DNA from 4 places in the Streptomyces sp. NPDC049541 genome. Region 3 is predicted to be linked to each of the others. Evidence: riboswitches for the same ligand, from Rfam matches in the RefSeq annotation. Region 3 holds a riboswitch; each other region holds the start of a gene.

Region 1 (7,645 bases), on a different contig from region 3:
TCGCGTTCACCGAGAACATCCTCTACCTGGGCACCGCCTTCGGCACCGACCAGCTCACCGGCGACCGCGGCATCGCCTCGGTCACCGCGGCGACGTTCTTCGTGCGCATCATCATGTCCCCGTTCGCGCACCCGCTGTTCACCGTGCTCACCGGCATCGGCTTCGGCATCGCCGCGCTCTCCTCGGAACGCCAGCACATACGGCGCGTCCTCGTCCCGCTCTGCGGCCTGCTGCTCGCGATGAGCATGCACGCGATCTGGAACGGCTCCTCGAACTTCGGCGAGTACGGGTTCTTCGCGGTGTACGCGGCCTTCATGGTGCCCGCGTTCGGCCTGCTGACCTGGCTGGTGATCTGGACCCGCCAGCGCGAACTGCGCACCGTGCGCGAGGAACTGCCCGCCTACGCCGTCGCGGGCTGGCTCACCCCCGCGGAGCCCTACGCCCTCGGTTCGATGCGGGCACGCAGGCTGGCCCGCGAACACGCCGCCCAGCACCTCGGCAAGCCCGCCGCACGCGAGGTCGCCCAGTACGAGGCCTACGCGACCTCCCTGGCCTTCCTGCGGCACCGGGGGCGCCGTGGCCGCGCCGGCGCCGACTTCGTCGTCAGGGAACGCGAGTTGCTGCACGAGCTGTGGCGCCGCCGCGAGGTGGCCCGCCCGGCGCTGGACCACGCGGCACGGATGACGGCGCCCCCGGTGCCGGTGGCGGCGCCACCCTGGCCGGTGTACGGGGCGTACGGGTACCCGGCGGTGCCGAATCCCGCGTACAACCCGTACCGGTCGTAGCGCCCGAGGGGGTCAGGCCGACGCTTCCGTCAGGCGGGCGACCTCGGTCTCGGTGAGCGTCAGCTCGCCCACCGCGAGCAGCGCCGGGAGCTGCTCCACCGTCCGCGCGGACGCGATCGGGGCGGCGACCGTCGGCTGGGCCGCGAGCCAGGCCAGAGCCACCGTGGCGACCGGGGCGTCGTGGGCCTGGGCGATCTCGTCGAGGGCGGTCAGGACCCGCTGCCCCCGCTCGGTCTCCAGGTGCTTGGCCGCGCCGCCCGCCCGCGGGCTGTCGACCGTGGCGCCGGGCCGGTACTTGCCGGTGAGGAAGCCGGAGGCCAGGGAGAAGTAGGGGACGGCCGCGAGGCCGTAGCGCCCTGCCAGGTCCTGCAGCTCGCCCTCGTACGTGTCGCGCGAGACCAGGTTGTAGTGCGGCTGCAGGGCCACGTACTTGGCCAGGCCCTCGCGGTCGGAGAACTCCAGGGACGCGCGCAGCCGGTCGGGCGAGATGTTGGACGCGGCGATGTGCCGGACCTTGCCCGCCTTCACCAGCTCGTCGAGCGCGCCGATGATCTCCTCGACCGGCACCTCGGGCTTGTCGAAGTGCGTGTAGTAGAGGTCGATGTAGTCGGTGTCGAGGCGGCGCAGGGAGGCCTCGGCCGCGGCCTTGATGTTGGCGGCGGACAGGCCCTGGAAGTCGGGGTGCTGGCTGACCTTGGTCGCGATGACCACGTCGTCACGGTTGCCGCGCGCCCTGACCCACTTGCCGATGATCGTCTCGGACTCGCCGCCCTGGTTGCCGTCGACCCACGCCGAGTAGGAGTCGGCGGTGTCGACGAAGTTGCCGCCGGCGGCCGTGTAGGCGTCGAGCACGGCGAAGGAGGTGGCCTCGTCGGCGGTCCAGCCGAAGACGTTGCCGCCCAGGGACAGCGGGAAGACCTCGAGGCCGGAGGAGCCGAGCTTGCGCAGAGAAGGGGAAGTCATGCTCTACGTCAACGCACGCCCCGGAGGCCGGTCTTCCGCGGCGGGCGCAAAGATCCCGTAAACAAGCGGATTACGGCACTCCGGGTACGGACGGAGAACGTACGGGTGTCAGGGGTTGAGGCCCTTGCTGCGCAGCCATGCCATCGGGTCGATGCCGGTGGCCTGGCCGTCGGGGTGGACCTCGAGGTGGCAGTGCGGGCCGGTCACGTTGCCGGTGGCGCCGACGCGGCCGATGACGTCACCGGTGCTGACCTTCTGGCCGACGCTCACGCTGATCGACGACTGGTGGCAGAACCACAGCTCCGTACCGTCGTCGAGGGTGAGGATCGTGCGGTAGCCGTACGCACCCGCCCAGCCGGCCTGCGTGATGGTGCCGGAGTGGATGGCCTTGATGAGGGTGCCCGTGGGGGCGGCGAAGTCGAGGCCCGTGTGGTAGCCGGAGGACCACATGGAGCCGGCCTGACCGAAGGTGCCGGTGATCGTGTAGGAGACGACCGGCAGCGTGTACTGCTTGGCCAACTCGGCGAGCTTCGCGTCCGCGGCGGCCTTCTTGGCCGCCGCCTCCGCCTTCTCCTTCGCGGCGGCGGCCTTGGCCGCGGCATCCTTCTCGGCCTTGGCGGCGGCGTCGTCGATCTGCTTCGCGAGGGCCGCCTCGACGGCTGCCTGGCTCTTGCTGTCGATCTGGACCTGCTGCGACGCGGCCTGCGCCATGATCCGGTCGCGCAGCGCCTCACCGGCGCCCTTGGCGCCCTGCGCGGTACCCGCGGAGGTGGTGGCCACATCGCTGAGCGCGGTCGCGGAGCCCTTGGGGGCCTCGGAGCCGCCGCCGAACACATGGCTCACGGAGGCGAGATCGGGCATGGAGATCGACACCGGCGGCTTGCCGGTGTTGGCGCTGGCCATGCCGCCCGCGCCGACGGCGGCTATGACACCGACGCCCAGGACCGTGGAGCTGCGGGCGAGTCCCCCGCCGCGCTGCTTGGCGACGCGGTGCCGGCCGCGGACGGGGGCGATGGAGTCCTCGGTGGGATTCCACTCCTCCCAGGGGCCCTCGTCGGAGCGTCGGCCGGCGAAGCCGAAGGGCTCGGTGCTCGGCACGAACGGGGCTGCCGGGGCAGGCGGGTTGGACGCCACGTGGGCGTGCTCCTTTCCTTCCTTCTCGCCTACCGGGTTAGCTGACGGGTTCGGAGCAGGAAGGTCTCCTACGCGCGTATACCTGCCGTGCTGCCACGGCGGTGTCGGCGCGATTCACCCCAGGGTGGTGGTTCCCCGGTTCCCTTGCGGGATTCGGCGCGTGCGCACGGAGCCGCCTCTTGTGACGGCTGGGACGACCGCGCTGCGTTATCGAACGTTAATAGACCCGGGGTGTCGTTTCCAAGGTGTTCCGCTTGATCATTAACCTTTCCGACCTGGACAGACGGCGCATGAACGGCCGAAAACGGGCGAGTTGACCGCGCCTCAGGAACCTCAGGACCGCCGTACGGCGAGCAGCGCCATGTCGTCCGCCATGGCCTCACCGGCGTATCTGCGCACCTCCCGTGCGAGGGTGGCGAGCAGCGCGGCGGGCTCGTGGAAGGCCCGGCCGGCGAGCCGGTCCGCGGGTTCGAAGAACCGCCCCTGCTCGTCCCGCGCCTCGGACAGCCCGTCGGTGTACAGCAGCAGCGTGGCCCCGCTGCGGAACGCGATCTCCTCCGCGCGGTCGGGCCAGCTCCCGAAGTCGCCCATGCCGAGCGGCAGGGCGGGCTCGCGGGCGTGCAGGGTGTGCACGGCGCCGTCGGGGCACAGCAGCAGCGGGGGCGGGTGGCCGCGGGTGACGATGCGGACGACGCCCTCGCTGTGCGGGAGTTCGGCGAGCACGGCGGTGGTGAACCCCTCGAACAACTCGATGCCCTCGCGCCGCGCCGCCTCGCGCGCCAGCGCCCGGTCCAGCCGCTGCGCGACCGCCTCCAGCGTGGCCTCCTGCTCGGCGGCCTCCCGGAACGCCCCGATGACGACGGCCACGGCGGCCACCGCCCCCATCCCCTTCCCGCGCACGTCGCCCACGACCAGCCGTACGCCGTACGGGCTGTCCTGCACGGCGTACAGGTCGCCGCCGATGGATGCGTCCGCCTGCGCGGCCTCGTACCGTGCCGCGATCGCGAACCCTCCGATCCGCTCGGCGGGTTCGGGCAGCACGGCGCGCTGGGCGGCCTCGGCGATCTCGCGCTGCGAGGCGAGCTCCTCGCGTCCGCGGCGGACGAGGAGGTTGATGAGGACGGCCAGGACGGAGACCGTGGCGATGGTGGCCAGCTCGGTGATCGCCTCCACCTGGAGGAGGATGCCCACCTGGGCGTGGATCGCGCTGACGACGAGGACGGTCGCGAGGCCGGTGAGGACCGTGCCGCGGCGCGAGTAGAGCGGGGCGGCGACCAGGGGTGCGGCGGTGAAGAGGGGGCCCGCCGTGAACCGCGAAGGGGTGAGGTAGTCGTAGAAGGCCCCGCCGACGATCAGCAGTGCCGGGAGCAGCCGCACGAAGGTGCGTGCGTATGAGATCGGCCCCTCCTGCTCCACCCCTCCAGGTTTCCCGGTACGGCGGCACGGGGCGAGCCGGGTGACCCGGCCGGGGGAAACACTCAGGGCCGGAGTCCAGTGACTGGACTCCGGCCCTGAGCCTTGAGTAGCGGGGACAGGATTTGAACCTGCGACCTCTGGGTTATGAGCCCAGCGAGCTACCGAGCTGCTCCACCCCGCGTCGTTGTGTCACCAGCATACGCCATCCGCGGGGCTGTCTGCGCCAGGGTTTACGTCCGCCCCCGTTCACCTGCGTTTTCCGGGGTCCGCGGGGCCTCGGTCAGGCGGCCGGGTTGTCGGCGTGGGTGAGGGTCTCCCAGGAGACGAAGAGGTCGTCGGTGCCGGCCGGGCGGGTCTGCTCGACCAGCTTGTGGGCGGCCGGGACGGGGGTGCCGAGCCGGTTCTCCAGGTGGTTGAGGGCGACCTCCAGGTCGGGGCCCATGTTCCCGACGACCCGGCCGCCGCACAGCCACCGCGGGGGCTTGGCCCCCATCTCGTAGCGGGCGTGGAAGTCGAGGGCCGCCTTCAGCCGGTCCTTGACGTCGCCGTACAGGTCGACGCCCTGGTGCCAGGCGGTCTCGGCGATGTGCGCGGTGGCGGCGAGGGAGTAGCCGACGTGCTTGAAGTTGCGGCAGGTCTCCTGCGCGATGCCGTCCTCGAACTTCGTCTCCTTGAACCAGTACGTCTCCAGCTTCTGCACGGTGTTGGCGTCGGAGCCGGCCGGGGTGAGCGGGATCTTGCCGTCCTTGCGCAGATAGAAGTAGTCGGGCACCAGGCCGCGGAAGCGTTTGAGGGCGGCGTCGAAGGTCTTGTGGTCGTCGGTGAAGACGGCGATCCCGATGGCGGCGTCGGTCATCGCGAGGTCCCAGTTGCCGTTGTAGTCGGGAAGGTTCCTGGTGACCTCGGGGAGGTAGGCGGTGCGCAGCATGGCCGCGAACCGCCGGACGCGGTCGGCGGGCCAGCCGGCACCCGGTGTGTACCGGATGATCTCCGCGGCCCGCGCCCAGGTCGACCCGGCCCAGGAGGACTGCAGGCGGGCGTCCTGCGCCGTGTGCCGCTTCAGCTGCGCCGACCAGGCGTCCATGATCTCCCTGGCCTTCACCGCGTGCTCGTGCTGCCGGGTGACGCTGTAGAGGAGCGCCTGCGTGTAGGCGGCGATGGCGTCCTGCCGCTCCTCCAGACAGCCCTTCGCGCCCTTGCCGCCCCAGGGACAGTTGACGACCGCGGTCGGCTGGGCCGTGTACTTGTACGAGCCGTACTTGCTGTCCCGCATGTCGAGGAACGCCTGCAGCCAGGGCTGCTTGCCCGCGATGACGTTCTTGCGCACGACGTCCAGCTGGGCCTGGCTGACGAGGACACCGGGGTGGGTGAACGGTGCGCCGGGGGGCAGCGCCCTCGCCATGGTGCGGGTGCCCGGGTCGGTGCCGCAGGAGGCGACGAGCGCCGTCAGCAGGAGGACGAGGAGAACTGCCGCCGCACGTCTGGGAACTGACCTCACTGGCACTACCTCCGCGATCGCCTCCGGCCGGTACGGTCAGGGTCGCCCTTCCGGAGGTCGGGCGCAGGATCTGTTGGGCCGATCGGCCGGTGCGGGGTGGTGGTGGGCGGTGCTGGGGGCTGCCGCCCCCAGAGCCCCGCTTGCTCGGCCCTTGAGGGGCGGCCTTGTCCTCGAACGCCGGACGGGCTGAGATGTCAGCCCAACAAATGATCGTTCGGCGCCTTTGCCCGCTCCTCGTACTCCCCCAGTACGACGACCTCGACGCCCCGCCCCGCCAGCAGCCCGCTCCCGTCCGCCCCCGTCACGAAGGTGTCCGGTTCGCGCCAGGCCGTGACCACCCGGCGGACCCCCGCGTCGAGGATCAGCCGGGCGCAGGGCTTGGGGCGGGAGGCGCGGTGGGCGCAGGGTTCCAGGCTGCTGTAGACCGTGGCCGTCGCCAGCCGGGGGTCGGCCGAGTCCAGTTTGGCGAGGGCCGCCTCCTCGGCGTGGACGGCCGGGTCGTCGCCCTCGCGGGAGTGGCCGCGGGCGAGTTCCGTGCCGTCGGCGGCGACGATCACCGCGCCGACGCTGAAGGCGGTGCGCGAGGGCGGGCACAGCGCCGCGAGGTCGCAGGCGAGGGCCAGCCAGTGGCGGTCGGCGGCGGTGGGGAGCGGGCCGGTGCCGGGGGCCGTGGGCTCGTAGCGCATGAGGACCACGTCCTCGATCCGGCGGGTTTCCGTCAGGCGCAGCCGGCCGGGCTGGTAGGCGCCGGGGCCGAAGAGGCGGGGGGCGTCCGGGTCGCCCACGAAGAGGGGGGCCAGGACCAGCTGGAGTTCGTCGGCGAGGCCCTGCTGGAGGAGCTGGGTGTGGATCGTGCCGCCGCCCTCGACCATCAGGCGCCGCACGCCGCGTACCTCGTGCAGGTGCTCCAGGAGGCGGCGCCAGTCGAGGTCGGGGCCGAGCGGGACGACGTCGGCGGCGAGGCCGAGGGTGCGGGCGCGCTCGGCGCCCTTGTCGGTCGTGAAGACGAGCTTCTCGCCGCCCGTGTGCCAGAAACGGGCGTCCGGGTCCAGGCCTCCGGAGCCGCTGACGGTGACCTTGAGGGGGTACTCCGGCTGTCCGGCAGCAACTCGGGCGGCGCGGCGCTCGGGGGAGTTGACCAGCAGGCGCGGGTTGTCGGCGCGGATCGTGCCGGCGCCGACGAGGATCGCGTCGACGGAGGCCCGGACCTCGTCCACACGGTCGAAGTCCGCCGGGCTGGAGAGCAGCAGGCGCTCGGGGCCGGTGTCGTCGAGGTAGCCGTCGAGGGAGACGGCGGCGGACAGCAGGACGTACGGGAACGGCATCGGACGCGCTCACTCTCGACGGCGGACAGGCTTGGTTAAATTTTGAAACAAACCTACACTGGCGGCATGACGACTCGCTGGCTCACGGAGAAGGAGCAGCGCGCCTGGCGCGCGTACATCGCGGCGACGCACCTCTTGGAGGACGCCATCGACCGGCAGCTCCAGCAGGACGCCGGCATGCCGCATCTGTACTACTCCATCCTGGCCAACCTCTCCGAGGTGCCGGACGGCAGGCTGCGCATGACCGATCTCGCCGAGCGGGCGAAGATCACACGCAGTCGGCTGACGTACGCCGTGACGCGGCTGGAGAAGGACGGTCTGATCCGGCGCGAGGACTGCCAGTGGGACAAGCGCAGCAGCTTCGCCATGCTGACCGACGAGGGGATGGCCGTACTGGAGCGGACGGCGCCGGGACATGTGGAGACCGTGCGGTCGCTGCTCTTCGACCAGCTGACCCCGCAGCAGGTGGAGCAGCTGGAGGAGATCTTCTCGGGAGTGGTGCAGGCACTGGAGCGGGAGGAGGA
Region 2 (7,645 bases), on a different contig from region 3:
GGGTACCGATGACCCGACCGTCCGCCCGTTACGTCCTGCCCGAGTTCACCGAGCGCACCAGCTCCGGCACCAAGACGATGGATCCGTACTCCAAGCTGCTGGAGGAGCGGATCGTCTTTCTCGGGACGCCGATCGACGACACCTCGGCGAACGATGTGATGGCCCAGTTCATGCACCTCGAGTACCAGGCCCCGGACCAGGACATCTCGCTCTACATCAACTCCCCCGGCGGCTCGTTCACCGCGATGTCGGCGATCTACGACACCATGCAGTACGTCGGCTGCGACGTGGAGACGATCTGCCTGGGGCAGGCCGGCTCGTCCGCCGCGGTGCTGCTCGGGGCGGGCACGCCGGGCAAGCGGTTCGCGCTGCCGGGCGCGCGCGTGGTGATCCATCAGCCGCTCCTGGCCGAGCCCGTCGAGGGGCAGGCCGGCGATCTGGCCATCCAGGCCGCTGAGTTGGGCCGGATGCGATCCCGGCTGGAGGAGATGCTCGTACGGCACACGGGACGCAGCCCGGAGCAAGTCGCGGCGGACATCGAGCGGGACAAGATCCTGAGCGCCCAAGAAGCCGTGGAATACGGCCTGGTGGACCGGATCATCCCCAGCCGCAAGGCCACCCTCGCCCCGCCCACCGGGCGGTGAGCGGCCGGTGCTCCCACCCGAACTTCCACCGCTGCCCGCCCTCACCCGCGCCGAGGGCGAGTTGATCGACCGTTACCTCGACGTGGTCGACCTGCTCGGCCGCATCAATCCGGCGCAGCACGGCGACACGTACCGCGGGCTGCGGGCCGCGCAGGCGCTGGTGAGCAAGGCGGCCCAGCTGCGCGACGCCCTGGCGCTGATGCACCAGCGGGGCGAGACGGAACTGCACGCCCCGACGCTGGGGCGCGCTCTGCGGGTGCTCGACGGGGAGCGGCGCACCGCCCGGGTCACGGTGCCGCCCGAGTCCGGCAGTTGACGCATGTACGGCCGGTCCGGACCTTCCGTTCTGTCGGCGGAGCGTCCGGACCGGAGGTCAAACGGACCAAAAGAGGTACCCCCATTCGGCGTAGTCGCGGCTCCTTTTTCGCGACCGTCAGGGTTGCGCAAGGCGCCCGCCCCGAGACCGGCTTCTGGTGCTCCGGTGCTGGTCCGAGCCTCCCCGGGGGCCTCAACGCGCCCTCGAACACAGGGGTGTCCACCCGAACGGGTGAGTGGTGAGTAACGACACAAACCCCCGGTTCCATTGGGATTTTCGGACTTGTATGGGTGAAGATCCCTGTCTGACGACAAGCCCCCGCCGCAGCGGCGGGGCGATCCGGGCGGACGCCGAGTCCTGCCGCCGCCCGGATGACCGGTCGACAGGAGTGGATCGGCAGGAGTGGAGGACCCAAGCAAGACGGGTCGCCGGAACGGTCACGCCATGACCGGGTCGAGCAGCCCTTGGGGTGAAGCCGCGTCAGCGGCCGGGCAACTTCGCCAGCCCGAATCCGACAGGTCATCCTTCACAGGCGGCTGACGAAGGGTTGCGCATGACTGCGCTCAATCGTGTCCCGTCGCTGATGGTCCGGGCCGGTACGGCCTCGGCCCTCACCATCGCCGCAGTGGGCGGCTCCATCGTGGTCCCGGGTGTCGCCTCCGACGCCTCGGCAGCCACCATGGCGACGAAGGCACTCCAGATCGCGGCTTCCAAAAAGGGTTCCCCGTACAAGTGGGGCGCCTCGGGGCCGCGCCGGTTCGACTGCTCAGGGCTCACGCTGTACTCGTTCAAGAAGGCGGGCAAGACCCTGCCCCGTACGGCGGCCCAGCAGTACAACAAGACGAAGCACATCTCCGCGAAGAGCCGCAAGGCCGGAGACCTGGTGTTCTTCCACTCGGGCTCCAACGTCTACCACGTCGGCATCTACGCCGGGAAGGGGAAGATCTGGCACGCCCCGAAGACCGGGGACGTCGTCAAGCTGCAGAAGATCTGGACGTCCAGCGTGTGGTACGGCCGGGTCAGCTGACTCTCCCGCGGGGGCGACGGCAACCTGACACGCCGCCGCCCCCGCGGGGCATCAAGCGGCACCGGAGCGCTCCCGGGCGCAGTTGCCGGGCACGGTTGAGCGACTACGGCTCCTGCTGCCCCGCTGCCGTCACCGGCTGGGCCGGTACGGTCCACGGGAGTTCGATGGTGACCGTCTTGCCGCCCTCGCGCGTGGGGCGGACATGCAGTCGGCCACCGCATTCCGCAGCCAGCCAGCGGATGATCACCATCCCCCGGCCGTTGTCCTGCTGCACCGCGGCGGGCAGGCGCTTGGGGAAACGGGGATGGCTGTCGGTGACACCGATGCGGAGCTGCTCGTCACGGTGGAGTTCGATGTCCACCGTGAAGGTGGGTGACTGACCGAAGGTGTGCTGTACCGAGTTGGTGGCGAGTTCGGAGACGACGAGGCGGATGGTCTCGGCGGCCTCCGTGTCCGCCGGCAGTCCCCACTCGGCCAGCGTGGTGACCACGAAGCCGCGGGCCGCGGAGACCGAGGCGGGATCGCTCGGCAGAGTGACGGATGCTTCCAAATGGTCTGCCATGGCGAGGTCGTCCCTTTCCCACGGGACCGGAGTCCGACACGGAGCGGATGGTTCGAGTACGGTCCCGGACTGGTGCTTCGTCGCCAGACTGCCATTACCGCGCCCGTCACGGGTGGCGATCCACCAAGATATGCATATATCTGTCCCTCAAAGCGGTGAACTCTGCGACGGGAGACCGTATTTGGGTGGCACGGAAGGAGTAAGGAGAAGCGCATGCAACACGGTCCCGCGGTGCGCCGCCGGAAACTGGGCGCCGAACTGCGTGCGTTGCGCACGAGCGCGGGGCTCACCAGTGGTGAGGCCGCCCGGCTCGTGGGCTGGCACCAGTCGAAGGTGAGCCGGATCGAGACCGGCGCCAGCGGGGTGAAACCGGCCGATGTGCGGTTACTCCTGGACGCCTACGCCGTGGCGGACGGCCAACTCCGTGAATTGCTCCTGGTGTTGGCGGGCTCCGACGAGGGAGGCGGCCGGCATCACTGGTGGCACGCCTATCGCGGGGTACTGCCGCCGACCTACCGCGATTTCATCAGTCTGGAGTCCCAGGCGAGCGCGATGAGCACGCTGGAGACGTCCGTCGTGCCCGGCCTGCTCCAGACGCCCGCCTATGCACGTGCGGTGACCCGGGCGGCGGTCGGCGGGCTGGACGACGAACGGCTGGACGCCCTGGTCGAGGTGCGGCTGGCCAGGCAGGACGTACTGCGTTCGGATCCGCCGCTGGAGCTGAGCGCGGTACTGGACGAGGCGGTGCTGCGCCGGGAGATCGGCGGCCCCGACGTCATGAAGCAGCAGCTCGAGCGGCTCCTGGAGGCGGCGCGGCTGCCTCAAGTGCGGCTTCAGGTACTGCCGTTCGCTGCCGGGGCACATGTCGGCGTCACTGGACCTTTCGTAATCTTCTCATTTTCGAGCACTTCCGATCTGGACGTGGTTGTTCTCGACCACTTGACGAGTAGCCTCTACCTCGAACGGAAAGAAGACCTCCGGGCCTACACCGAGGCCTTCAACGCCCTTCAGATCCACGCCCTTTCGCCCGAGGACTCGTTGGATTACATCGCCGGGATAGGTGCCGGCGCGTAAGGAGGCACCATGTCAGCACTGCCTCGGAACGTACCTTCCAGTACCGATCTGCATGACGTGCAGTGGCTGCGCAGCAGCTACAGCACGGGTGCGAACAACTGCGTCGAGACGGCACGGCCGCTCTCCGGCCCCTGGGCCGGGCTGCTCGCCGTGCGCGACTCCAAGGACCCGGCCGGGCCCGCCCTGCTCCTCTCCCCCGAGAGCTGGACGGACTTCACGGCCGCATTCAGGTCCTGACCGTCCCGATCGGCCTGGTCAGTTCCGATCAGTTCCACATCGTGCGGCACACGGCCGTGTCACGCCGACTCATGGTCGCGTCTCGCCGATCACACGTACAGCGCGTTCGATCTGCGCCTCGGAGAGGTCCGCGCGGGCGGTCAGCCTGAGCCTTGAGACGCCGTCGGGCACGGAAGGAGGACGGAAGCAGCCCACGGCGAGGCCTGCCGTACGACAGTCGGCCGCCCACTGCACGGCCCCCTCCGGGGACGGAGCCCGCACGGAGACCACCGCGGCGTCCGGTCGTACCGCCTCGTGACCCGCGGCGGTCAGGCGTGCGTGCAGTTCGGCGGCGACGGCACGCGCGCGTGCCGCACGCTCCGGCTCGCGGCGCAGCAGTCGCAGTGCCGCCAGGGCCGCGCCCGCGGCGGCGGGCGCGAGGCCCGTGTCGAAGATGAAGGTGCGGGCCGCGTTGACGAGGTGGTCGATGACCCGGGCGGGGCCGAGGACGACTCCGCCCTGGCTGCCGAGCGACTTGGACAGCGTGGCGGTCACGACCACGTCGTCGGCGCCCGCGAGGCCCGCCGCGTACGGGGCGCCGCGGCCGCCGTCGCCGAGGACGCCGAGGCCGTGCGCGTCGTCGACCAGCAGTCCCGCGCCGCGCTCCCGGCAGACGGCGGCCAGCTCGGCCAGCGGGGCCGCGTCGCCGTCGACCGAGAAGACCGTGTCGGAGACGACGACGGCGGTCGCCGCACTGTCCTCGTGTGTCTGCAGCGCCTTGCGCACCGCCTCCGGGTCGGCGTGTCCGACGACCTGGGTGGTGCCCCGGGCCAGCCGGCAGCCGTCGATGAGGGAGGCGTGGTTGCCCGCGTCGGAGACGATCAGCGAACCGTGCGGGGCCAGCGCGGTGACCGCGGCGAGGTTGGCCGCGTAGCCGGAGGAGAAGACGAGTGCCGCCTCGAAGCCGCAGAAGTCGGCGAGCTCGTGCTCCAGCTCGGTGTGGAGTTCCGTCGTACCGGTGACCAGTCGAGAGCCGGTCGAGCCGCCGCCCCAGGTCCGCGCGGCCTCCGCCGCACCCTCGGCAATGGCCGGATGGTGGGTCAGGCCCAGGTAGTCGTTGCTCGCGAGGTCCAGCAGCGGGGAGTCGGCCGGCCGCGGGCGCAGGGTCCGTACGAGTCCGGCGCGGCGCCGCAGCCGCGCCTGTTCGTCGATCCAGCCGAACGCCATGACTCCTCCGGGGCTTTTGTAGGCAGTGGACAGACACTAGCCGGACCGGTCGCACCCCATGGTGTGGCAATACACACACGACGAAGTGTCCCTGTTGTTCATTCTCTCCTTGGCCGGGAGCGCTTCCGTAAGACAGGATCGGCTCTCATGGACCTGCTGAACACGCTGGTGGACAAGGGGCTTCGGCGCGAGCTGCCGACCCGCGAGGAAGCTCTGGCCGTCCTCGCCACTTCCGACGACGACGTGCTCGATGTGGTGGCCGCGGCCGGAAAGGTGCGCCGGCACTGGTTCGGCCGACGGGTGAAACTCAACTACCTCGTCAACCTGAAGTCCGGACTGTGTCCGGAGGACTGCTCGTACTGCTCCCAGCGGCTCGGTTCCAAGGCCGACATCCTGAAGTACACCTGGATCAAGCCGGACGAGGCCTCGCAGGCCGCGGCGGCCGGTCTTGCGGGTGGCGCCAAGCGGGTGTGCCTGGTGGCGTCCGGGCGCGGGCCGACCGACCGGGACGTGGACCGGGTCGCCGGCACCATCAAGGCGATCAAGGAGCAGAACGAGGGCGTCGAGGTGTGCGCCTGTCTCGGTCTGCTCTCCGAGGGCCAGGCCGAGCGGCTGCGCGAGGCGGGCGCGGACGCCTACAACCACAACCTGAACACGTCCGAGGCGACGTACGGGGACATCACGACCACGCACACGTACGCCGACCGGGTGGACACCGTGAACAAGGCGCACGCGGCCGGTCTGTCCGCCTGCTCCGGTCTGATCGCGGGCATGGGCGAGAGCGACGAGGACCTGGTGGACGTGGTCTTCTCGCTGCGCGAGCTGGACCCGGACTCGGTGCCGGTGAACTTCCTGATCCCGATGGAGGGCACCCCGCTCGCCAAGGAGTGGCACCTCACCCCGCAGCGCTGCCTGCGGATCCTGGCGATGGTGCGGTTCGTGTGCCCGGACGTCGAGGTGCGCATCGCCGGCGGCCGCGAGGTGCATCTGCGCACCATGCAGCCCCTGGCCCTGAACCTGGCCAACTCGATCTTCCTCGGCGACTACCTGACCAGCGAGGGCCAGGCCGGCAAGGCCGACCTGGAGATGATCGCGGACGCCGGCTTCGAGGTGGAGGGCGCCGGCGAGGTGACGCTGCCGGAGCACCGGGTCACGTCGGGCGGCGGCTGTGGTTCGCACGCCGGGGCGGGCTGCGGCTCCCACCAGGACGGCGGGTGCGGTTCGCACGCGGACGGCGGCGTCTGCGGTACGGCTGCCCCGGCGCCCGCGGCCGAGCCCCGCACCGACCTGGTCGCCATGCGCCACCGCGGCGTCGGCACGGACCTCGCGCCCAATGCCTGACCTGCCCGTCTCCGAACTTCTGGAGCTCGACCGGCGGCACGTCTGGCATCCGTACGGGCCCATGCCCGGCCGCGTCGAACCGCTCGTCGTCGAATCGGCGAGCGGGGTACGGCTGCGGCTCGCGGACGGCTCGGGCGAACTGGTCGACGGCATGTCGTCCTGGTGGTCGGCCATCCACGGCTACAACCACCCGGTGCTCAACGAGGCCGCGCGCGAGCAGCTCGGCCGGATGAGCCATGTGATGTTCGGCGGGCTCACCCACGAGCCCGCCGTCCGGCTCGCAAAGCACCTTGTCGGCATGTCGCCCGACGGTCTGGAGCATGTCTTCCTCGCCGACTCCGGGTCGGTGTCGGTCGAGGTCGCGGCCAAGATGTGCCTTCAGTACTGGCGTTCACTGGGCCGCCCCGGCAAACAGCGGCTGCTGACCTGGCGCGGCGGCTATCACGGCGACACCTGGCAGCCCATGTCGGTGTGCGACCCCGAGGGCGGGATGCACGAGCTGTGGAGCGGGGTGCTGCCGCGCCAGGTGTTCGTGGACGCGCCCCCGGCCGAGTACGAGGAGTCGTACGCGGAGCGGTTGCGCTCGGCGATCGAGCGGCACGCCGACGAACTGGCCGCCGTGATCGTCGAGCCCGTGGTCCAGGGCGCGGGCGGGATGCGCTTCCACTCCCCCGCGTATCTGCGGGTGCTGCGGGAGGCGTGCGACGCGCATGACGTGCTGCTGGTCTTCGACGAGATCGCGACCGGGTTCGGCCGCACGGGCGCCCTGTTCGCGGCCGACCACGCGGCCGTGACGCCGGACGTGATGTGTGTGGGCAAGGCGCTGACCGGCGGCTATCTGACGATGGCGGCGACCCTGTGCACGTCCCGCGTGGCCGACGGCATCTCACAGGGCGAGGTGCCCGTCCTGGCCCACGGCCCGACCTTCATGGGCAACCCCCTGGCCGCTTCCGTCGCCTGCGCCTCGATCGAGCTGCTGCTCGGCCAGGACTGGCTCGGCGAGGTCAAACGGATCGAGACGGGACTGCGGGACGGGCTGGCACCGGCCCTCGACCTCCCGGGCGTGCAGGACGTACGGGTCCTCGGCGCCATCGGGGTCGTGCAGCTGGACCACGCCGTCGACATGAAGGCGGCGACGGACGCGGCCGTGCGCGAGGGCGTGTGGCTGCGGCCGTTCCGCGACCTGATCTACACGATGCCGCCGTACGTCACCGGGGACGCCGACGTGGCACGGATCG
Region 3 (7,645 bases):
CACGCAGGTCGTCGGCCTCCTCGGCGCTCGTGCTGTCGTCGGTTTCGTACGGTGCCATGTGTGCGCTACCTCCGTCGTCGGCGGCGGCTTGTCCAACTCCTGTGTTTCCGTTGTCCACCCCGAGCCGCCATTCTCACCCGAATCGGTGATCAGTGGTGATTTCCGTGGTTTCCATCTCACCAAATCGGCCAGGGGGAAGCGTCAGCCCCGGGGGCCAACTCCGTGTACACCTGGGGTATGACGCGAGCGGGCGACGCCTGCCCCGACCCGTAGGGGTCGCAGGGGAGGACGCCGCACGCCCGAGGTGAGCTCCCGTCAGCTCTGCAGGAAGACGTAGTCCGCCCGGTACGGGACTCCCACGATCGCGCCGGGCGTGCAGGAGCCGGCCGGGGCCACTCCGCCCACGGTGTTGAGCCGCAGGATCTCGGCGGTGTTCGCGAGCAGACCGTGGTGCTTGCCGGACCGGGTGGCCTTGAGGTCGAGCTCGGGGATGTTGCCGTCGCCGTTCGGCGTCTTGGACAGGACCGCCCCGGTCACCGCACTTCCGTCCGGTGCGACCCACTGCGGCATACCGGAGTCGGGCGCGACGAAGGAGTGCCGGATGCCGCCGCCGAGCAGGGCGCCGACGTCCCGCTGGGCGAAGGCGTAGCCACCGCCGGCGGCGGGCTTGCACTCGTAGATCTGCTTGCCCTTGATCACGGACGCCTGGAAGTTGTGCAGGGCGTCACGGAAGTCGAAGGCGGCGACGGCGACCTTGTGGAGCTGGCCGCGGACGGCGCCGCCGGGGAACTCGGTGGTGTGCAGGTTGGCGTAGAACGAACCCGGGTCGGACTTGAGGGCGGCGAGCAGGCCGGCGTCCTTGACCTCGACCGTGCCGGTGACGCTGTGCCGCTTGCCGTTCTTCAGCAGGTCGGTGAAGTCGACCTTGACGCCGCCGTTGGTGCCCTTGGCGCCCTGGTGGATGTGGAGCATGGTCGGTTTGCCGGTGCCGCGCCAGGTCACGGCGACGGACACCTTGTCGTCCTGCACCTTGATGAACTCGAGAGCGGCCCCGTCCTGGTCGCCGACTGCCGGACCGCCCGCCACGGGCACCTCGTTGGCCCCGCGCAGACTGGCGGCCAGAAGGGTTCCCCCGTTGTCGTCGGACGCGGCCCCTGCGGTGGCATGGGCAGGGATCACCGCGACGGCGATCCCCCCGGCGGCGACCACCGCGACAGCGGTGGCCATCAGGCTCTTACGGCGCTTCGAGAACGTCGCGTTCATGCCCATGATTCTGTTTTCTCCCCGTAGACCGGCCGACACCCCCTGCGTCGGCCTCTGGCTGTGTCTACGGAAGTGATCTCATTCTGGACTCAGTCCAGATGTGTGACGCGTATCACACCATGTGGAACGCAGGACGGAGTCCGACCCGGCCGACAGCTCAGCCGGCCCGATGCACCACGGCGTCGCACATCTCCATCAGCGCGAGCTTTGCATCGCACTCCGGCAGCGGAGCCAGCGCCGCTCGCGCCTCCTCCGCGTAGCGCACCGTGTCCCGACGTGCCTGCTCGAGCGCCGGGTGCGCCCGCAGCCCGGCGAGCGCCTCGGCGTGCCGGGCGTCGTCGCTCAGATCGGAGTCCAGCAGCTCGCACAGGGCGATGTCCTCGGCAAGCCCGAGCCGGGCCGCCCGCTCCCGCAGCCGCAGCACCGGAAGCGTGGGGACTCCCTCGCGGAGGTCGGTGCCCGGGGTCTTGCCGGACTCGCGCGACTCGGAGGCGATGTCCAGTACGTCGTCCGCCAGCTGGAAGGCGACCCCGAGCCGCTCCCCGTACTGCGTGAGCACGTCCACGACGGTCTCGTCGGCGCCCGACATCATCGCCCCGAAGCGGCACGACACGGCCACCAGCGAGCCCGTCTTGCCGCCGAGCACGTCCAGGTAGTGGTCGACCGGGTCCCGTCCGTCCTGCGGCCCCGCCGTCTCCAGGATCTGCCCGGTGACCAAGCGCTCGAACGCCTCGGCCTGCACCCGGACCGCCTCGGGTCCGAGGTCGGCGAGGATGTGCGAGGCGCGCGCGAACAGGAAGTCGCCGGTGAGGACCGCCACCGAGTTGCCCCAGCGGGTGTTGGCGCTGTCGACGCCGCGCCGCACGGCGGCCTCGTCCATCACGTCGTCGTGGTACAGCGTCGCCAGATGGGTCAGCTCCACCACCACGGCCGACGGCACGACCCCCGGCGCATACGGGTCGCCGAACTGGGCGGCGAGCATCACGAGCAGCGGGCGGAACCGCTTCCCGCCCGCCCGCACCAGATGCTGGGCGGCCTCCGTGATGAAGGGCACCTCACTCTTGGTGGCTTCGAGCAAACCTTCCTCGACGGCCGCCAATCCGGCCTGGACATCGGCTTCCAGAGCCTGGTCCCGCACGCTCAGCCCGAACGGCCCGACGACGGTCACGAGGGGTCTCCTGTCTGCTGGTGTCTACTGGCGGTTACACGGTTTGTCGATAGGTCGCTGACATCACTCAAGTCAGCGTATCCGGTCACCTTTCGATCACCGATGCCGCCCACCCGTCCAGCCCGGGCGGTATCGGATCACGACCGGTATGTTTTTGATCAAGAGATAAGAACGGATATCTATCGACTTGTCTATCGGGGTGTCGGCCGGCGCGCCTCTCGGCGTGTACCCCGGCGCGTCCGTACGAGTCGGAACGCCCGATCGCCCCTCCCTCACGAAACGACTCACGAGGACCTCCGGATCCCGGTGCGGGGCGCTCGACGGGCGACCGTCATGACAACGACGCGCACCACACGCCAGGTTCCGCTTTCGCCCCCCAATGAGGCGATGGGCGGCTGGTTGACCACGAGTTGGGGCCATTGCCCCATTTGCCGTTCTTGCGGATGCCGGTGACTTGACTCACACGGCAGTGCCGGCCGACGAGCGCCGCGCTCACTCCGGTTCCCCTCCTTCGTACGCGAGTTGAAGCTTGGCAACCGCAAAGGATCAAGTCCCCCATAAGCCTCAGACCAAGGTCAACAGGTGTGATCTGTGAAGCTGACACTTGTTCCCGCCATGTGCTCTCGCATACGTTCCCGGCCTGTCGGGTGGACGCCGAATCCTGCCGCCACCCGGGCACGACCATCGACCGACTCACTCGCACGGCAGGAGCGGGGGAACCAGGTAGGCCGCCGGACCGGGCATCGTCCCGGGCCGGCTAGGGGTGAAGTCGCGTTGCCGTACGGCTGCGCGGCCGGGCATCTCCCCGCCCGAACCCGACAGCTCACCTCGCAGGCGACGGAGAGGATCCCGCCATGCCTGCAACAGGTCAGCACCGCCGCCCCAGAAGCAACCGCCTCGCCCGCAAGCTCGCCGTCACCGGTACGGGCGCCGCCGTTCTCGCCCTCCCGCTCATCGGGGCCAACAGCGCGTCCGCGGCCACCCCGACCGTCGCCAACGTGAAGTCGATGGGCTACGCCGACAACCTCGACGGCTGGATCCGGGGCGCCCTCCAGGTCATGAAGCAGAACGGGATTCCCGGGACGTACAACGGCATCTACCGCAACATCATCCGCGAGTCCTCGGGCGACCCGGCCGCCATCAACAACTGGGACTCGAACGCGCTCGCAGGCACCCCGTCCAAGGGACTGCTGCAGGTCATCGACCCGACGTTCCTCGCCTACCACGTGCCCGGCACGGCGATGAACCCCTTCGACCCGATCGCGAACATCACGGCCGCCTGCAACTACGCCGCCGCGCGGTACGGGTCGATCGACAACGTCTTCGGTGCCTACTGAGCCCTCCGTCGGAGGTGCCGCGATGGGCCGTTCGTTGTCTGCTGCGCCGTCGTGGCTGGTCGCGCCGTTCCCCGCGCCCCTGAAGGGGCGCTGCCGGACCGTGGCGGACTTCGCCGAGGCCGCTCAGAGCTCCTCCAGCTCCCCGAGTTCACGGAGCACATCGAGCTCCCCGAACTCGAAGAACAGTCGCTCGAGGACGACGGCGATGCCGTCGTCCTCGTTCGACAGGGTGATCTCGTCGGCCACCGCCTTGAGTTCGGGGTGGGCGTTGGCCATGGCGACGCCGTGGGCGGCCCAGTCGAACATGGGGATGTCATTGGGCATGTCGCCGAAGGCGATGGTCTGCTCAGGACCGAGTCCCAGGTGCGCGGCGGCCAGTGCGAGGCCCGTCGCCTTGGTGATGCCGCATGGCTGGAGTTCGACGGTCCCCGGCCCCGACATGGTGACGGTGGCCAGCGAACCCACCACCGAGCGTGCCGTCGCCGCCAACTCGTCGTCGGACAGGGCGGGATGACGCAGCAGCACCTTGCTGATGGGTTCGCACCACAGGTCCTCGCGTCGGTCGACCCGGACCGCCGGCAGCGTCGGATGCGGCATCAGATAGCCCGGTTCGATGAGCGTGAGTCCCTCCACACCGTCCTGGTCGACAGCCGCGTACACCTGGCCCACCTCTGCCTCGATCTTGCCGAGGGCGGTCTCGGCCAACTCCCGGTCCAGGGTGACGGACCACAGCAGACGGTCCGCGCCCACGTCGTACACCTGCGCGCCCTGCCCGCACACCGCGAGCCCCCCGCTGCCCAGTTGCTCGAAGAGCGGCCGCACCCTGGGGGCCGGCCGGCCCGTCACGACCAGGTGCCGGGCACCGGCCCCGGCGACCCGTGCGAGAGCGGCGAGGGACCGGTCGGACAGCGTGTCGTCGCCTCGGAGCAGCGTGCCGTCCAGGTCGGTGGCGATGAGTGCATATGCGGTGGGTGCGGCCATGATCAGAGAATACGGACAGGACGCCCCACCTACTCATCGCGAACCGGAGGACGGCTGATTGCCCCGCCGTCCCCCGCTCAACTCCCCTATCCTTGTTGGCTCTTCCTCGTCAGGCAGGGGCCCGCGGCCGCTGCCTAACCGTGCACTGCCGCCAGGTGTTTGGCCAGCCTCGGAGAGGCGAACTCGGTGCCGCACACGAAGCGCATCACCGGGCCGTACGACGCCGCGGCCGGCAGGCCGGTGAAGTACAGGCCGGGGACCGAGGAGACGTATCCCGCACCCAGTTTGGGCGTGCCGCGGCTCACCGCGAGACGGGTGCGCAGTTCGTGGCCGAGGAAGTCCATGGCCGCGATGTCCACCCGGTATCCGGTGGCCGCGATGACATGGTCCGCGGACATGTCCAGGATGCGGCCCGCGTGGGTGCGGACCGTCAGCTTGGGGCTGCCGTCGGCCGCGTCCGCCCGCACGATCCGGTCGACCTCGCTGACCTGCACCTTCCCCTCGAAGCGGTCGCGCAGCCACCACGCGCCGAGCGGACCGAGGACGCGCCGCACCAGGTAGTGGCGGGCCTCCGCCGGCAGATAGCGGTACGGGTGCGGGTAGTAGCTGAGGGCCCACAGGGACCAGGCGCGGCCGAAGGGCGACTCGGGGCGCAGCCTCGGCTGCTTCCACGGTGGTGCGCCGAAGGCGACCCTGCCACGACCGCGGGAGACCACCCGCACCTGTGCGCCCGCCTCAGCGGCCAGTGCCGCCGTCTCCAGCGCGGACTGCCCTGCGCCGATCACGATCAGTTCCTTGCCGGCGTAGCGCGTGAGGTCGTGCTGCTGGGAGCTGTGGGAGACCGGGCCCGTGGGGGTGGGTCCGTCCGCCGCGGCGGTGGCCAGTTCGGCCGGCAGGTGGGCGAGGCCGGACAGACCGGTCGCCACGACGACCGCGCGGGCGGTGAACAACTCACCGGAGTCCAGCTTCAGTTCGAAGCCACCACCCTTGCGCCGGTCCACCGACACCACCCGCACCCGCTCCAGTTCGGGCACCAGCTTCTGCTGGAACCACTCGCCGTAGGCGATGAAGGTCTCGACGGGGATGATGTCCTCGTCCGTCACCAGCCGCCTGATGCCGGCGGCATCGCAGTAGTCGGCGAGTGTGTGGCCCTGCTGCGGCGCGTCCAGACTGGAGGCGACAGGGGTCGACTTGAGGAGCATTCCGACGGGCATGTGGTCGCGCCAGCTGACCATGGGCTCGCCGAAGACGCGGACCGGCAGTCCGCGGGCTCGGAGATGGGCGGCGGTCGACAGGCCGAAGGGCCCGGCGCCGATGACTGCAACCGGTTGAATCACGAAGTCCCTCCCCAGGACGCTCACTTCGTCACTTCGTGTGATTCGTCTCGGGCCGCTGACCGGTCGGCTAGCCGCCCGAACTGGTGGTGCTGCCACGGCGGTTGGTCCGCCACAGCTGGTACAGGTGCTTCGCGCCCGGCCGCACGAAGCGCGCGAGCATCGTCAGGAACGGCAGCGGGTCGTCACCCGCGAGCCAGGCCAGCTCCGTCCCGCTCGCGCGCGCCGGGGCGTGCGGCGTCGTATAGCCGCTGCGGCGGTAGGCGAGCAGGGCGGGCAGGTCGATGTTCTCCACGATGTACCGGTGGCCGGCCCGCTGTTCCCCCTCCGGGACGGAGCGGCCGGTCAGGTCCAGATGCATGGCGCGGACGACGTCCACCCCCGACTCGTTCTCGAAGAGCCGGAACTGGGCGCCCATGCGGGGGTTGAAGTCGAGGAGTTTGTACTGTCCGTCGCGCCGGTCGAAGCGCAGGTCGAGGTCGATGATGCCGGTGAAGCCGATCTGTTTGATGAAACGCGCGGCGATGTCCGCGAGTTCCGGGTTGTCGACCACGTACGCGTTCGCCGTCATGCCCGCGTGCGGCGGCCAGGAGCGCACCTTCACGCCCGTGAACATCGCGAGCGGCGTCGAGTCCCGGTCGAAGTAGGCGTGCACGATCCAGTCCTCGGCGTCCTCCCTCGGCAGGTACTCCTGGAGGATCACCCCGGGGCACTCGCCCCAGTCCCGGGCGAGGCGGAGCAGGCCCTCGGGGGTGGCGATCCGCGTGGTGCCGTTCACCGCCGGCCGTTTGCGCCGTACGAACGCCTCACGGTTCTTGGCGACCACCGGGAAGCGGGCCTTCTCGGCGAACGTGACGATGTCGTCGTACGACTGCGGGAAGGCGGCCGTGGGGCTCGGGATGCCGTGTTCCACGCACAGTTCGTGCAGGCCCTGCTTGCTCGCGAGACGGCGGGGCAGGGCGGGCTCGACCCGCGGGAACAGGAAACGGCCGGCGAGCGCGTCCTGGTTCTCTGCGATCAGGACGGCTGCCTCCTCGTCGGTGGGGACCAGGACGGTGGGGCGGCCGATGCGGCGCCCGATGCGCAGCAGGCCCTCCACCAGACGGGCGGGGTCCTCCGTGCCGGTGGTCGGCCAGACGAAGGCTTTCCGGAGGTAGCGGGAGCAGGCGGCGGGCGTGTAACGGTCCTCGGCGATCGCATACATCGGCACGCCGAGACGGCCCAGGCTGCGGATCGCACCGACACCGCCGTGGTGCAGCGGGTAGTCGCCGAACTTGACGATCAGGCCCGGCACTTCACGGTCGGCCGCGAACGGCACACTGCGCGTGCTGCTGGCCACGGGTCCCCCCACGCGTCCCCCCTACGGACCGGACCCACCCCGTCCGTGTCCCCCAAAGGACGCTAAGCCGGAATTGCCACATCCGACAAGCCCAATTCGGACATTGCAAACTCTTTAGACACTGCCCAAGACCGGTCACGCGGCCGTAACGTGTGGCGCGGCCACCCAGCGGCCGTATAACGGTTCGCGCAGGTGGCACACGACAGACGGTCCGCGACACAGT
Region 4 (7,645 bases), on a different contig from region 3:
ATCACCGCCGGCACGGCCGCCGCCCTCGGCAAGACCGACGCGGACGACGCCGTGGCCAAGGCGTCGGCGCTCGGCATGAAGGCCGGCAGCCCGATCTACCTGGACATGGAGTCGTACGACATCACGAACACGTCGTGCAACAACGCCGTGCTCACCTATGTCCGCGCCTTCGACAAGGAACTGCGCGCCAAGGTCTACCGCGCCGGTTACTACGGCTTCACCAGTTCCAGCGCGAAGGCCGTCGCGGGCGCCACCGACAAGACGGACCTGCCGGGCAACCTCTGGTACGCCCTGTGGGACAAGCAGAACACCACGACCGCGGACTGGCCGTTCGGCTCGACCCAGTTCACCGGTCACAGCCGCGGTCACCAGTACCTGGTCAACAGCAAGGAGACGCGGAACGGCTACACGATCACCGTGGACCGCGACGCGTGGGACGCCCCGGTGGCCATCACCGGCTGAGCCCCCGGACCCCGCGGAGGCGCGGCGGTGCCCGAAGTCGCGGTGAATCGTTGGTCGAATGGGTTGGCCACAGCCGACCCACTGCCTACCATCGATCACCGCAAGACTTTGTGCACCGTCGCACAATCTCCTCGGGAGGCTCCCTTGCACCGCCGTCGCACCGCGCTCGTCCTCACCGCCGCGATCGCCGCCGCGGCCCCCCTCCTGACCGCCTGCGGAAGCGATGCGCACCCCGGTGCGGCAGCCGTCGTCGGCGGTCAGCGGATCACCGTGGCGCAGCTGGAGACCCGGGTGAACGAGGTGCGCGCGGCGCAGCGGGCGGCCGTGAAGGACGAGACGCAGTACAAGCAGGCCGTCTCGCAGACCGGGAGCCTCACCCGCGACACCCTGCACGGGATGGTCATCGACCAGGTGCTGCACCGCGCCGCCCAGGACGCGGGCGTGAGCGTCACGCCCAAGGAGGTCCAGCAGATGCGCACCGGCCTGGAGCAGCAGGTCGGCGGCTCCAAGGCCCTGCAGACGGCCTGGCTCCAGCAGTACGGCGTCGCCCCGCAGCGCCTGGACGAGAACCTGCGCCTCCAACTCGAGGCCCAGAAGCTGGCCCAGGCCCTCGGCGCCGACACCAGCAAGCCGGCCTTCTGGAACGCCCTGTCCAAGGCGTCCAAGGAACTCCACGTCGACCTGAACCCGCGCTACGGCACCTGGGACGTCCAGAAGAGCAGCCGCGTCGACGCGAAGACCCCCTGGGTGCGGGAGGTCACGGCGACCGGGACGCAGCAGACGGCGTAACGGTCCTCCAGGGCCGCCGCCCCTGTGGACAGCGGCCCGGCGGCCCACAGCCCTGTGGACGACTTCCGGGCCTGTCGGCGGCGTGCGTTACGTTCGGATCGTGAACGCAACCAGCTCGGAACAGGCCCTGGGCCGCATCGTCCTGCTCACCACCAGCCACCGCGTCGCGCCCGGACTGCTGTCCTGGCCCGCCTGGCAGGCGCTGCACGCCGCCGACCGCGTGCTGTGCTCGGACGGCGCCCACCCGCAGCTGCCGTATCTGCGGGAGGCGGGCATACGGGTCGAGGAGACCGCCCCCACCGCCGAGGAGCTGGTCGACGCGTGCGCCGGCGGCCGTACGGTCGTGGTGGTCGCGACCGGCGAGGGCGAGCCGGCCCTCACCGACGGACTGGCCCGCCTCGCCGGCTCCGGACGGATACAGATGCCGGAGCTGGAGCTGCTCCCCGCCTCCTACGACCTCCCCGGCGCCCGCCTCCTGGACCTCGTCCAGGTCATGGACCGCATCCGCGCCGAGTGCCCGTGGTCGTCCCTGCAGACCCACAAGGGCCTGGCGAAGTACGGCATCGAGGAGGCGTACGAACTCGTCGAGGCGATCGAGGAGGGCGACCGCGACGAGCTGCGCGAGGAGCTGGGCGACGTCCTGCTCCAGGTGGTCTTCCACGCCCGGATCGCCGAGGAGGACCCGGACGCCCCGTTCTCCGTCGACGACGTGGCCGCCGGCATCGTCACCAAGCTCATCCACCGCCACCCGCATGTCTTCGGTGACGAGACCGCCACCACGCCCGAGGAGGTCAAGGAGCACTGGCTGCGCACCAAGGCGGTCGAGAAGCAGCGCACCTCGGTGACGGAGGGCATACCACTGGGCCAGCCGGGCCTGGCCCTCGCGGCGAAGCTGGCCTCGCGGGTGCGGACGGCCGGCCTGGAGGTTCCGTTGCCCCGAGCGGAGGGCGTCGGTTACGAGTTGCTCGCGCTGGCGGTGCGCGCGGAGGCGGAGGGCGTGGACCCGGAGGCCGCGCTGCGGGCGGCCGCCCGGGCCTACCGGGACGCGATCAAGGAGACGGAGGGCCGGAGCCGGTCAGGCGGCGGTGAAGCGCACGGGCAGGTCTCGTAGCCCGCGCATGATGAGCCCGCCCCGCCAGCGCAGCTCGGCGGGGTCGGCGGCCAGCTCCAGGTCCGGCAGGCGGCGCAGCAGGGTCTTAAGGGCGGTGCGGCCTTCGAGCCGGGCCAGGGGGGCGCCCAGACAGTAGTGGATGCCGTGGCCGTATCCGAGGTGCTGGTTGTCCCGGCGGGAGAGATCGAGCGTGTCGGGCTCGCAGAAGCGGGCCGGGTCGCGGTCCGCCGCGGCCAGGACGACCAGGACGGGGTCGCCGGTGGCGATGCGCTGCCCGCCGACGGTCAGCGGCTCGGTGGCGAAGCGCCAGGTGGCGAGTTCCACCGGACCGTCGTAGCGGAGCAGCTCCTCTATACCGGTGTCGAGCAGTGCGCTCTCACCGCGCCCGATCGACTCCTGGAGCCGCTGCCGCTGCGCGGGATTGCGCAACAACGCATAGGTGCCGTTGCCGATCAGGTTGATGGTGGTCTCGAAGCCGGCGAAGAGCAGCACGAAGCACATCGCGGCGGCCTCGTTCTCGGTGAGGTGCTCGCCGTGGTCGGAGGCGCGGATGAGGCCCGAGATGAGGTCCTCGCCGAGGTCGCTGCGCTTGCGGTGGATGAGTTCGGCGAGATAGCCGCGGATCTTCTTCACCGAGCGGGCGACACCGCCGCGCGGACCGCCGCCGTGCCGGATCATCATCCCCGCCCAGTCACGGAAGTCGTCCTGGTCCTCGCGCGGGACACCGAGCAGATCGCAGATCGCGTAGATGGGGAGGGGGAACGCGAAGTCGTGGATGAGATCCGCCTGCCCGTGCGGTGCGAAACGGTCGATGAGATCGTCCGTCAACTCCTGCACCCGCGGCGCGAATTCGGCCACCCGGCGCGGGGTGAACGCCTTGGAGACGAGGCGGCGCAGCCGGGTGTGGTCCGGCGGGTCGATATTGAGCAGATGCGTCATCAGATTGGCGCTGCGCTCACCCGGAATACCGGTCCTGCTCTTGCCCTGCGCGTCCTCGGCGTGATGCTCGGGGTTCTTCGAGAGCCGCCCGTCCGCGAGCGCCTGACGTGCGTCGGCATAGCGGGTCACCAACCAGGCCTCGACCCCGCTGGGAAGTGTCGTCCAGTGGACGGGGGAGTGCTCGCGCAGCCAGGCGTAGGCCGGATACGGGTCACTGGCGAATTCCCAGGTGAAGAGTTCGGGAGCGGTGTTGGGGACGTTCACAGGACGACCGTATCGGGAGCGTGCAGGTGGATGCGCCGCCGCGGCGAACGGGTCGAAGATGACACGCGTTCAAGTCTGTGATCTTCACGTGATCTACGCGGCATTAACTTGTGACAAGTGATCGGCACCGGCTACGTTCACGGACCAGCGCGGCGGTATCGAACGCCTGTCGGTGTCATGCGCCGCGCGGTCATTGCTGTCTCGCGAAAGGCCTCCGCATGCTCTCCGGGAACGGTCGACACCGTCGCCCCCGTCAGGCTCCGGCCATCCTCGTCGCGGCCGGAGTGACCGGCTCCGCCATCGCGATCCCGCTCTTCGCCGCGGGCGGCGCGAGCGCCGCCGACGGCACCACGTGGGACAAGGTGGCGCAGTGCGAGACGGGCGGTTCCTGGAGCGAGAACAGCGGCAACGGGTTCTACGGCGGGCTCAAGTTGACCCAGGAGAACTGGGAGAAGTACGGCGGCCTCGACTACGCCCCCCGGGCCGACCTCGCCAGCCGCAACCAGCAGATAGCCGTCGCCGAGAAGCTCCTGGACGACCAGGGTGTCGGCGCCTTCCACACGTGCGGACTGACCTCCGGGCTCACCAAGGACTCGGGTTCGGCCGCCATCGACACCGGCGTGCTGGGCGGCGGTTCCGGTTCGTCCGATTCCTCCGGGGCGTCCGACTCGCTGGGGCTGTCCAACTCCTCGGGCAGCGCTTCCGACGGGTCTTCTTCGTCGGATTCGTCCTCCGGCTCGTCCTCCAGTGCCTCCCCTTCGACTTCCGCGAGCGCGACGGACAACTCCACCGAATCCGGCACATCCGCCTCGCCGTCCACCTCTCCGTCCAAAAAGGCCACGGCCGACCCACAGGGCGCCGACAGCTCGTCGACAGGCAAGGCGAAGGTGGACGACTCGGACAATCTCGAGCCCCCGGCGTCCACTTGGACCCTCGTCGACACCGGCACGACCGGCACCGGCCGCCACCGTGGCGCCAGCGCCGACGAGACGGCCGGTGAGACCGCCGACAAGACCAAGACCGACGGCGGCACGCGCGACACGTACACCGTCCACGCCGGTGACACTCTCGCCTCCATCGCCGACTCCCTTGGCCTGGACGGCGGGTGGCGTGCGCTCTATGCCGCGAACAAGAACGCCATCGGTGTCGACCCGAATCACATCTTCGCCGGTCAGACCCTGAAACTCGGTGCCGAATAGGGCGAAAAACAACGGGAGTTCACGTCATACTTCGCCACTGAATGTCCGGTTTGGCGAAAGTGTGGGATGAGTCTCAGAAGCCCTGATCGTCTTTGAAATTCGACGGATCGCGTGTCTACCGTCGTCACCGCTCGTCAACACGAGCCCCGGCTGCCGCAACGCCGAATCCTGCCAGCGGCCGTACGGGAACAGTCGTCGCGTAAAGCGCCGTAGGCAGGAGCGGGGGACCCAAGGTAGGTGCCGACCCGGGCAGTTGACGGGCGGCTAGGGGTGTAGCCGTGTCTCGTGAGAGCGAGAGCACGGCCGGGCAACTCAACCGGCCCGAACCCGACAGCTCACCTCGCAGGCGTCGGTGAGGGGATCGAACCATGCTGTTTTCCGGCAAGGGCAAGCACCGCCGTCCGTCCAAGGCCACCCGCGTCGCCGCGCTGGCCGGCGTCACCGGCGTCGCCATCGCCGCTCCGCTGATGGCGGCCGGCAACGCCTCCGCCGCCACCGCCTCCGAGTGGGACAAGGTCGCCCAGTGCGAGTCCGGCGGCAACTGGTCCATCAACACCGGGAACGGCTACTACGGCGGCCTGCAGTTCTCCGCCTCCACCTGGGCCGCGTACGGCGGCACCGCCTACGCCCCGCAGGCCAACCAGGCCTCCAAGGCGCAGCAGATAGCCGTCGCCGAGAAGGTCCTCGCCTCCCAGGGCAAGGGTGCCTGGCCGGTCTGCGGCACGGGCCTGTCCGGTGCCGCCTACAACGGCAGCGCCCCCAGCGCGAACACCAACCGCTCCAGCGACTCCCAGGCCGCCTCCCGCTCCGCCGAGCGCCCGGCCGCGAAGACCGAGAGCACCAAGAGCACCAAGACCGTCACCACCCCGACCGGCAAGAAGGTCAAGAAGGGCGACGGCGAGTACAAGGTCGTCAAGGGCGACACCCTCAGCTCGATCGCCGAGAAGCACGGCGTCAAGGGCGGCTGGCAGAAGCTGTTCAAGCTGAACAAGGACATCATCGAGGACGCCAACCTCATCTACCCGGGTCAGCAGCTGCACCTCAAGTGACAGCCTCGCGGTCTCCCCGCTCCGGTGCGTGTTCCCCCGTACGCACCGGAGCGGGGTTCTTTTTGCTCCCCCTCTTTGTTCCGTTCGGAAACAATTTACTCTCGGTTCTGCCCAAGAGGTGGTCGGCAACGTGGCCGATCGGCCTTGGGCGGTTAGGCTCGTCCCGCAGAGCCACCGCGCTACTGCCGTAGCCGTGTCACATCCAAGAAGGAGATGCTCGTGCCGTCCATCGACGTCGTCGTAGCCCGGGAAATCCTGGACTCCCGAGGCAACCCCACGGTCGAGGTCGAGGTCGGCCTCGACGACGGCAGCACGGGTCGTGCCGCCGTCCCGTCCGGCGCCTCCACGGGCGCCTTCGAGGCCATCGAGCTCCGCGACGGTGACCCCAACCGCTACCAGGGCAAGGGTGTCGAGAAGGCCGTCCTCGCCGTCATCGAGCAGATCGGCCCCGAGCTGGTCGGCTACGACGCCACCGAGCAGCGCCTGATCGACCAGGCCATGTTCGACCTGGACGCCACCGACAACAAGGGCTCCCTCGGCGCCAACGCCATCCTCGGCGTCTCCCTCGCCGTCGCCCACGCCGCCTCCGAGGCCAGCGACCTGCCGCTCTTCCGCTACCTGGGCGGCCCGAACGCGCACCTGCTGCCGGTGCCGATGATGAACATCCTGAACGGCGGCTCGCACGCCGACTCCAACGTGGACATCCAGGAGTTCATGATCGCCCCGATCGGCGCGGAGTCCTTCTCCGAGGCCCTGCGCTGGGGCGCCGAGGTCTACCACACCCTCAAGAAGGTGCTGAAGACCAAGGGCCTGTCCACCGGCCTCGGCGACGAGGGCGGCTTCGCCCCGAACCTGGAGTCCAACCGCGCCGCGCTCGACCTCATCATCGAGGCCATCAAGCAGGCCGGCTACGTCCCCGGCCAGCAGATCGCGCTCGCGCTCGACGTCGCCGCGTCCGAGTTCTACAAGGACGGCAAGTACGAGTTCGAGGGCAAGTCCCGCTCGGCCGCCGAGATGACCGAGTACTACGAGGAGCTCGTGGCGGCCTACCCGCTCGTCTCCATCGAGGACCCGCTGTTCGAGGACGACTGGGCCGGCTGGAAGGTCATCACCGACAAGCTGGGCGACAAGGTCCAGATCGTCGGCGACGACCTCTTCGTCACCAACCCGGAGCGCCTGGCCCGCGGCATCGAGGAGGGCACCGCCAACGCCCTGCTCGTCAAGGTGAACCAGATCGGCTCGCTCACCGAGACCCTGGACGCCGTCGAGATGGCCCAGCGCAACGGCTTCAAGTGCATGATGTCCCACCGCTCCGGCGAGACCGAGGACGTCACCATCGCCGACCTCGCCGTCGCGGTGAACTGCGGCCAGATCAAGACCGGCGCCCCGGCCCGCTCGGACCGCGTCGCCAAGTACAACCAGCTGCTGCGCATCGAGGAGATCCTCGACGACGCCGCGGAGTACGCGGGCCGCAGCGCGTTCCCCCGCTTCAAGGGCTGACCCAACCTGGGCTAAGCCTTAGCCAGTCGTACGTACGTCCCCGTACCGGTCCCGTACCGTGTGCGGGGACGTACGCACGTGTGACGGGAGGCGGCGACATGGCAGTGAAGGACCGGGACCGGTTCTCCACCGCGACCAGGATCAGGCTGCTCGGCGAGCAGACGGCGGCCCGGGTCTACCGCTCCCAGACCAAGCGGCAGGCCCGCCGGTCTCGGTTGACCGGCCGGGCGGCGCTGCTCGCCCTGGTGCTGTGCTCGATGGTGGTGGCGCTGGCGTACCCCATGAGGCAGTACGTCTCCCAGCGCTCCCAGATCGCCGATCTCCAGCGGCAG

What was found. Region 3 has a riboswitch for cyclic di-AMP ahead of ACIBW9_RS39045 (transglycosylase SLT domain-containing protein). Riboswitches for the same ligand answer to the same signal wherever they lie in the genome.
Region 1: linked by a shared signal. The riboswitch ahead of ACIBW9_RS12320 (M23 family metallopeptidase) and the one ahead of ACIBW9_RS39045 (transglycosylase SLT domain-containing protein) in region 3 are both predicted to bind cyclic di-AMP.
Region 2: linked by a shared signal. The riboswitch ahead of ACIBW9_RS07975 (C40 family peptidase) and the one ahead of ACIBW9_RS39045 (transglycosylase SLT domain-containing protein) in region 3 are both predicted to bind cyclic di-AMP.
Region 4: linked by a shared signal. The riboswitch ahead of ACIBW9_RS23025 (transglycosylase family protein) and the one ahead of ACIBW9_RS39045 (transglycosylase SLT domain-containing protein) in region 3 are both predicted to bind cyclic di-AMP.

Annotation. Positions count from the first base shown of each region.
Region 1 is NZ_JBITLY010000003.1:19,912-27,556, forward strand. Features, by position in the region: gene ACIBW9_RS12310 (PrsW family intramembrane metalloprotease) at 1-785, shown strand, start outside; gene ACIBW9_RS12315 (aldo/keto reductase) at 798-1,748, opposite strand; gene ACIBW9_RS12320 (M23 family metallopeptidase) at 1,857-2,882, opposite strand; cyclic di-AMP (ydaO/yuaA leader) riboswitch at 2,894-3,051, opposite strand; gene ACIBW9_RS12325 (PP2C family protein-serine/threonine phosphatase) at 3,216-4,298, opposite strand; tRNA gene ACIBW9_RS12330 (tRNA-Met) at 4,406-4,479, opposite strand; gene ACIBW9_RS12335 (alginate lyase family protein) at 4,579-5,802, opposite strand; gene ACIBW9_RS12340 (dihydrofolate reductase family protein) at 5,991-7,121, opposite strand; gene ACIBW9_RS12345 (MarR family winged helix-turn-helix transcriptional regulator) at 7,188-7,645, shown strand, end outside.
Region 2 is NZ_JBITLY010000002.1:164,741-172,385, reverse strand. Features, by position in the region: gene ACIBW9_RS07985 (ATP-dependent Clp protease proteolytic subunit) at 9-644, shown strand; gene ACIBW9_RS07980 (hypothetical protein) at 652-960, shown strand; cyclic di-AMP (ydaO/yuaA leader) riboswitch at 1,299-1,510, shown strand; gene ACIBW9_RS07975 (C40 family peptidase) at 1,514-1,987, shown strand; gene ACIBW9_RS07970 (ATP-binding protein) at 2,091-2,549, opposite strand; gene ACIBW9_RS07965 (helix-turn-helix domain-containing protein) at 2,763-3,623, shown strand; gene ACIBW9_RS07960 (DUF397 domain-containing protein) at 3,633-3,860, shown strand; gene ACIBW9_RS07955 (8-amino-7-oxononanoate synthase) at 3,930-5,066, opposite strand; gene bioB (biotin synthase BioB) at 5,214-6,407, shown strand; gene ACIBW9_RS07945 (adenosylmethionine--8-amino-7-oxononanoate transaminase) at 6,400-7,645, shown strand, end outside.
Region 3 is NZ_JBITLY010000016.1:153,760-161,404, reverse strand. Features, by position in the region: gene ACIBW9_RS39060 (outer membrane lipoprotein carrier protein LolA) at 1-58, opposite strand, end outside; gene ACIBW9_RS39055 (CHRD domain-containing protein) at 316-1,269, opposite strand; gene ACIBW9_RS39050 (polyprenyl synthetase family protein) at 1,421-2,431, opposite strand; cyclic di-AMP (ydaO/yuaA leader) riboswitch at 3,108-3,281, shown strand; gene ACIBW9_RS39045 (transglycosylase SLT domain-containing protein) at 3,286-3,768, shown strand; gene ACIBW9_RS39040 (HAD family hydrolase) at 3,892-4,749, opposite strand; gene ACIBW9_RS39035 (FAD-dependent oxidoreductase) at 4,884-6,086, opposite strand; gene ACIBW9_RS39030 (ATP-grasp domain-containing protein) at 6,154-7,422, opposite strand.
Region 4 is NZ_JBITLY010000006.1:102,087-109,731, reverse strand. Features, by position in the region: gene ACIBW9_RS23050 (glycoside hydrolase domain-containing protein) at 1-462, shown strand, start outside; gene ACIBW9_RS23045 (SurA N-terminal domain-containing protein) at 607-1,251, shown strand; gene ACIBW9_RS23040 (nucleoside triphosphate pyrophosphohydrolase) at 1,352-2,362, shown strand; gene ACIBW9_RS23035 (cytochrome P450) at 2,327-3,565, opposite strand; gene ACIBW9_RS23030 (transglycosylase family protein) at 3,784-4,764, shown strand; cyclic di-AMP (ydaO/yuaA leader) riboswitch at 4,960-5,128, shown strand; gene ACIBW9_RS23025 (transglycosylase family protein) at 5,133-5,813, shown strand; gene eno (phosphopyruvate hydratase) at 6,027-7,313, shown strand; gene ACIBW9_RS23015 (septum formation initiator family protein) at 7,412-7,645, shown strand, end outside.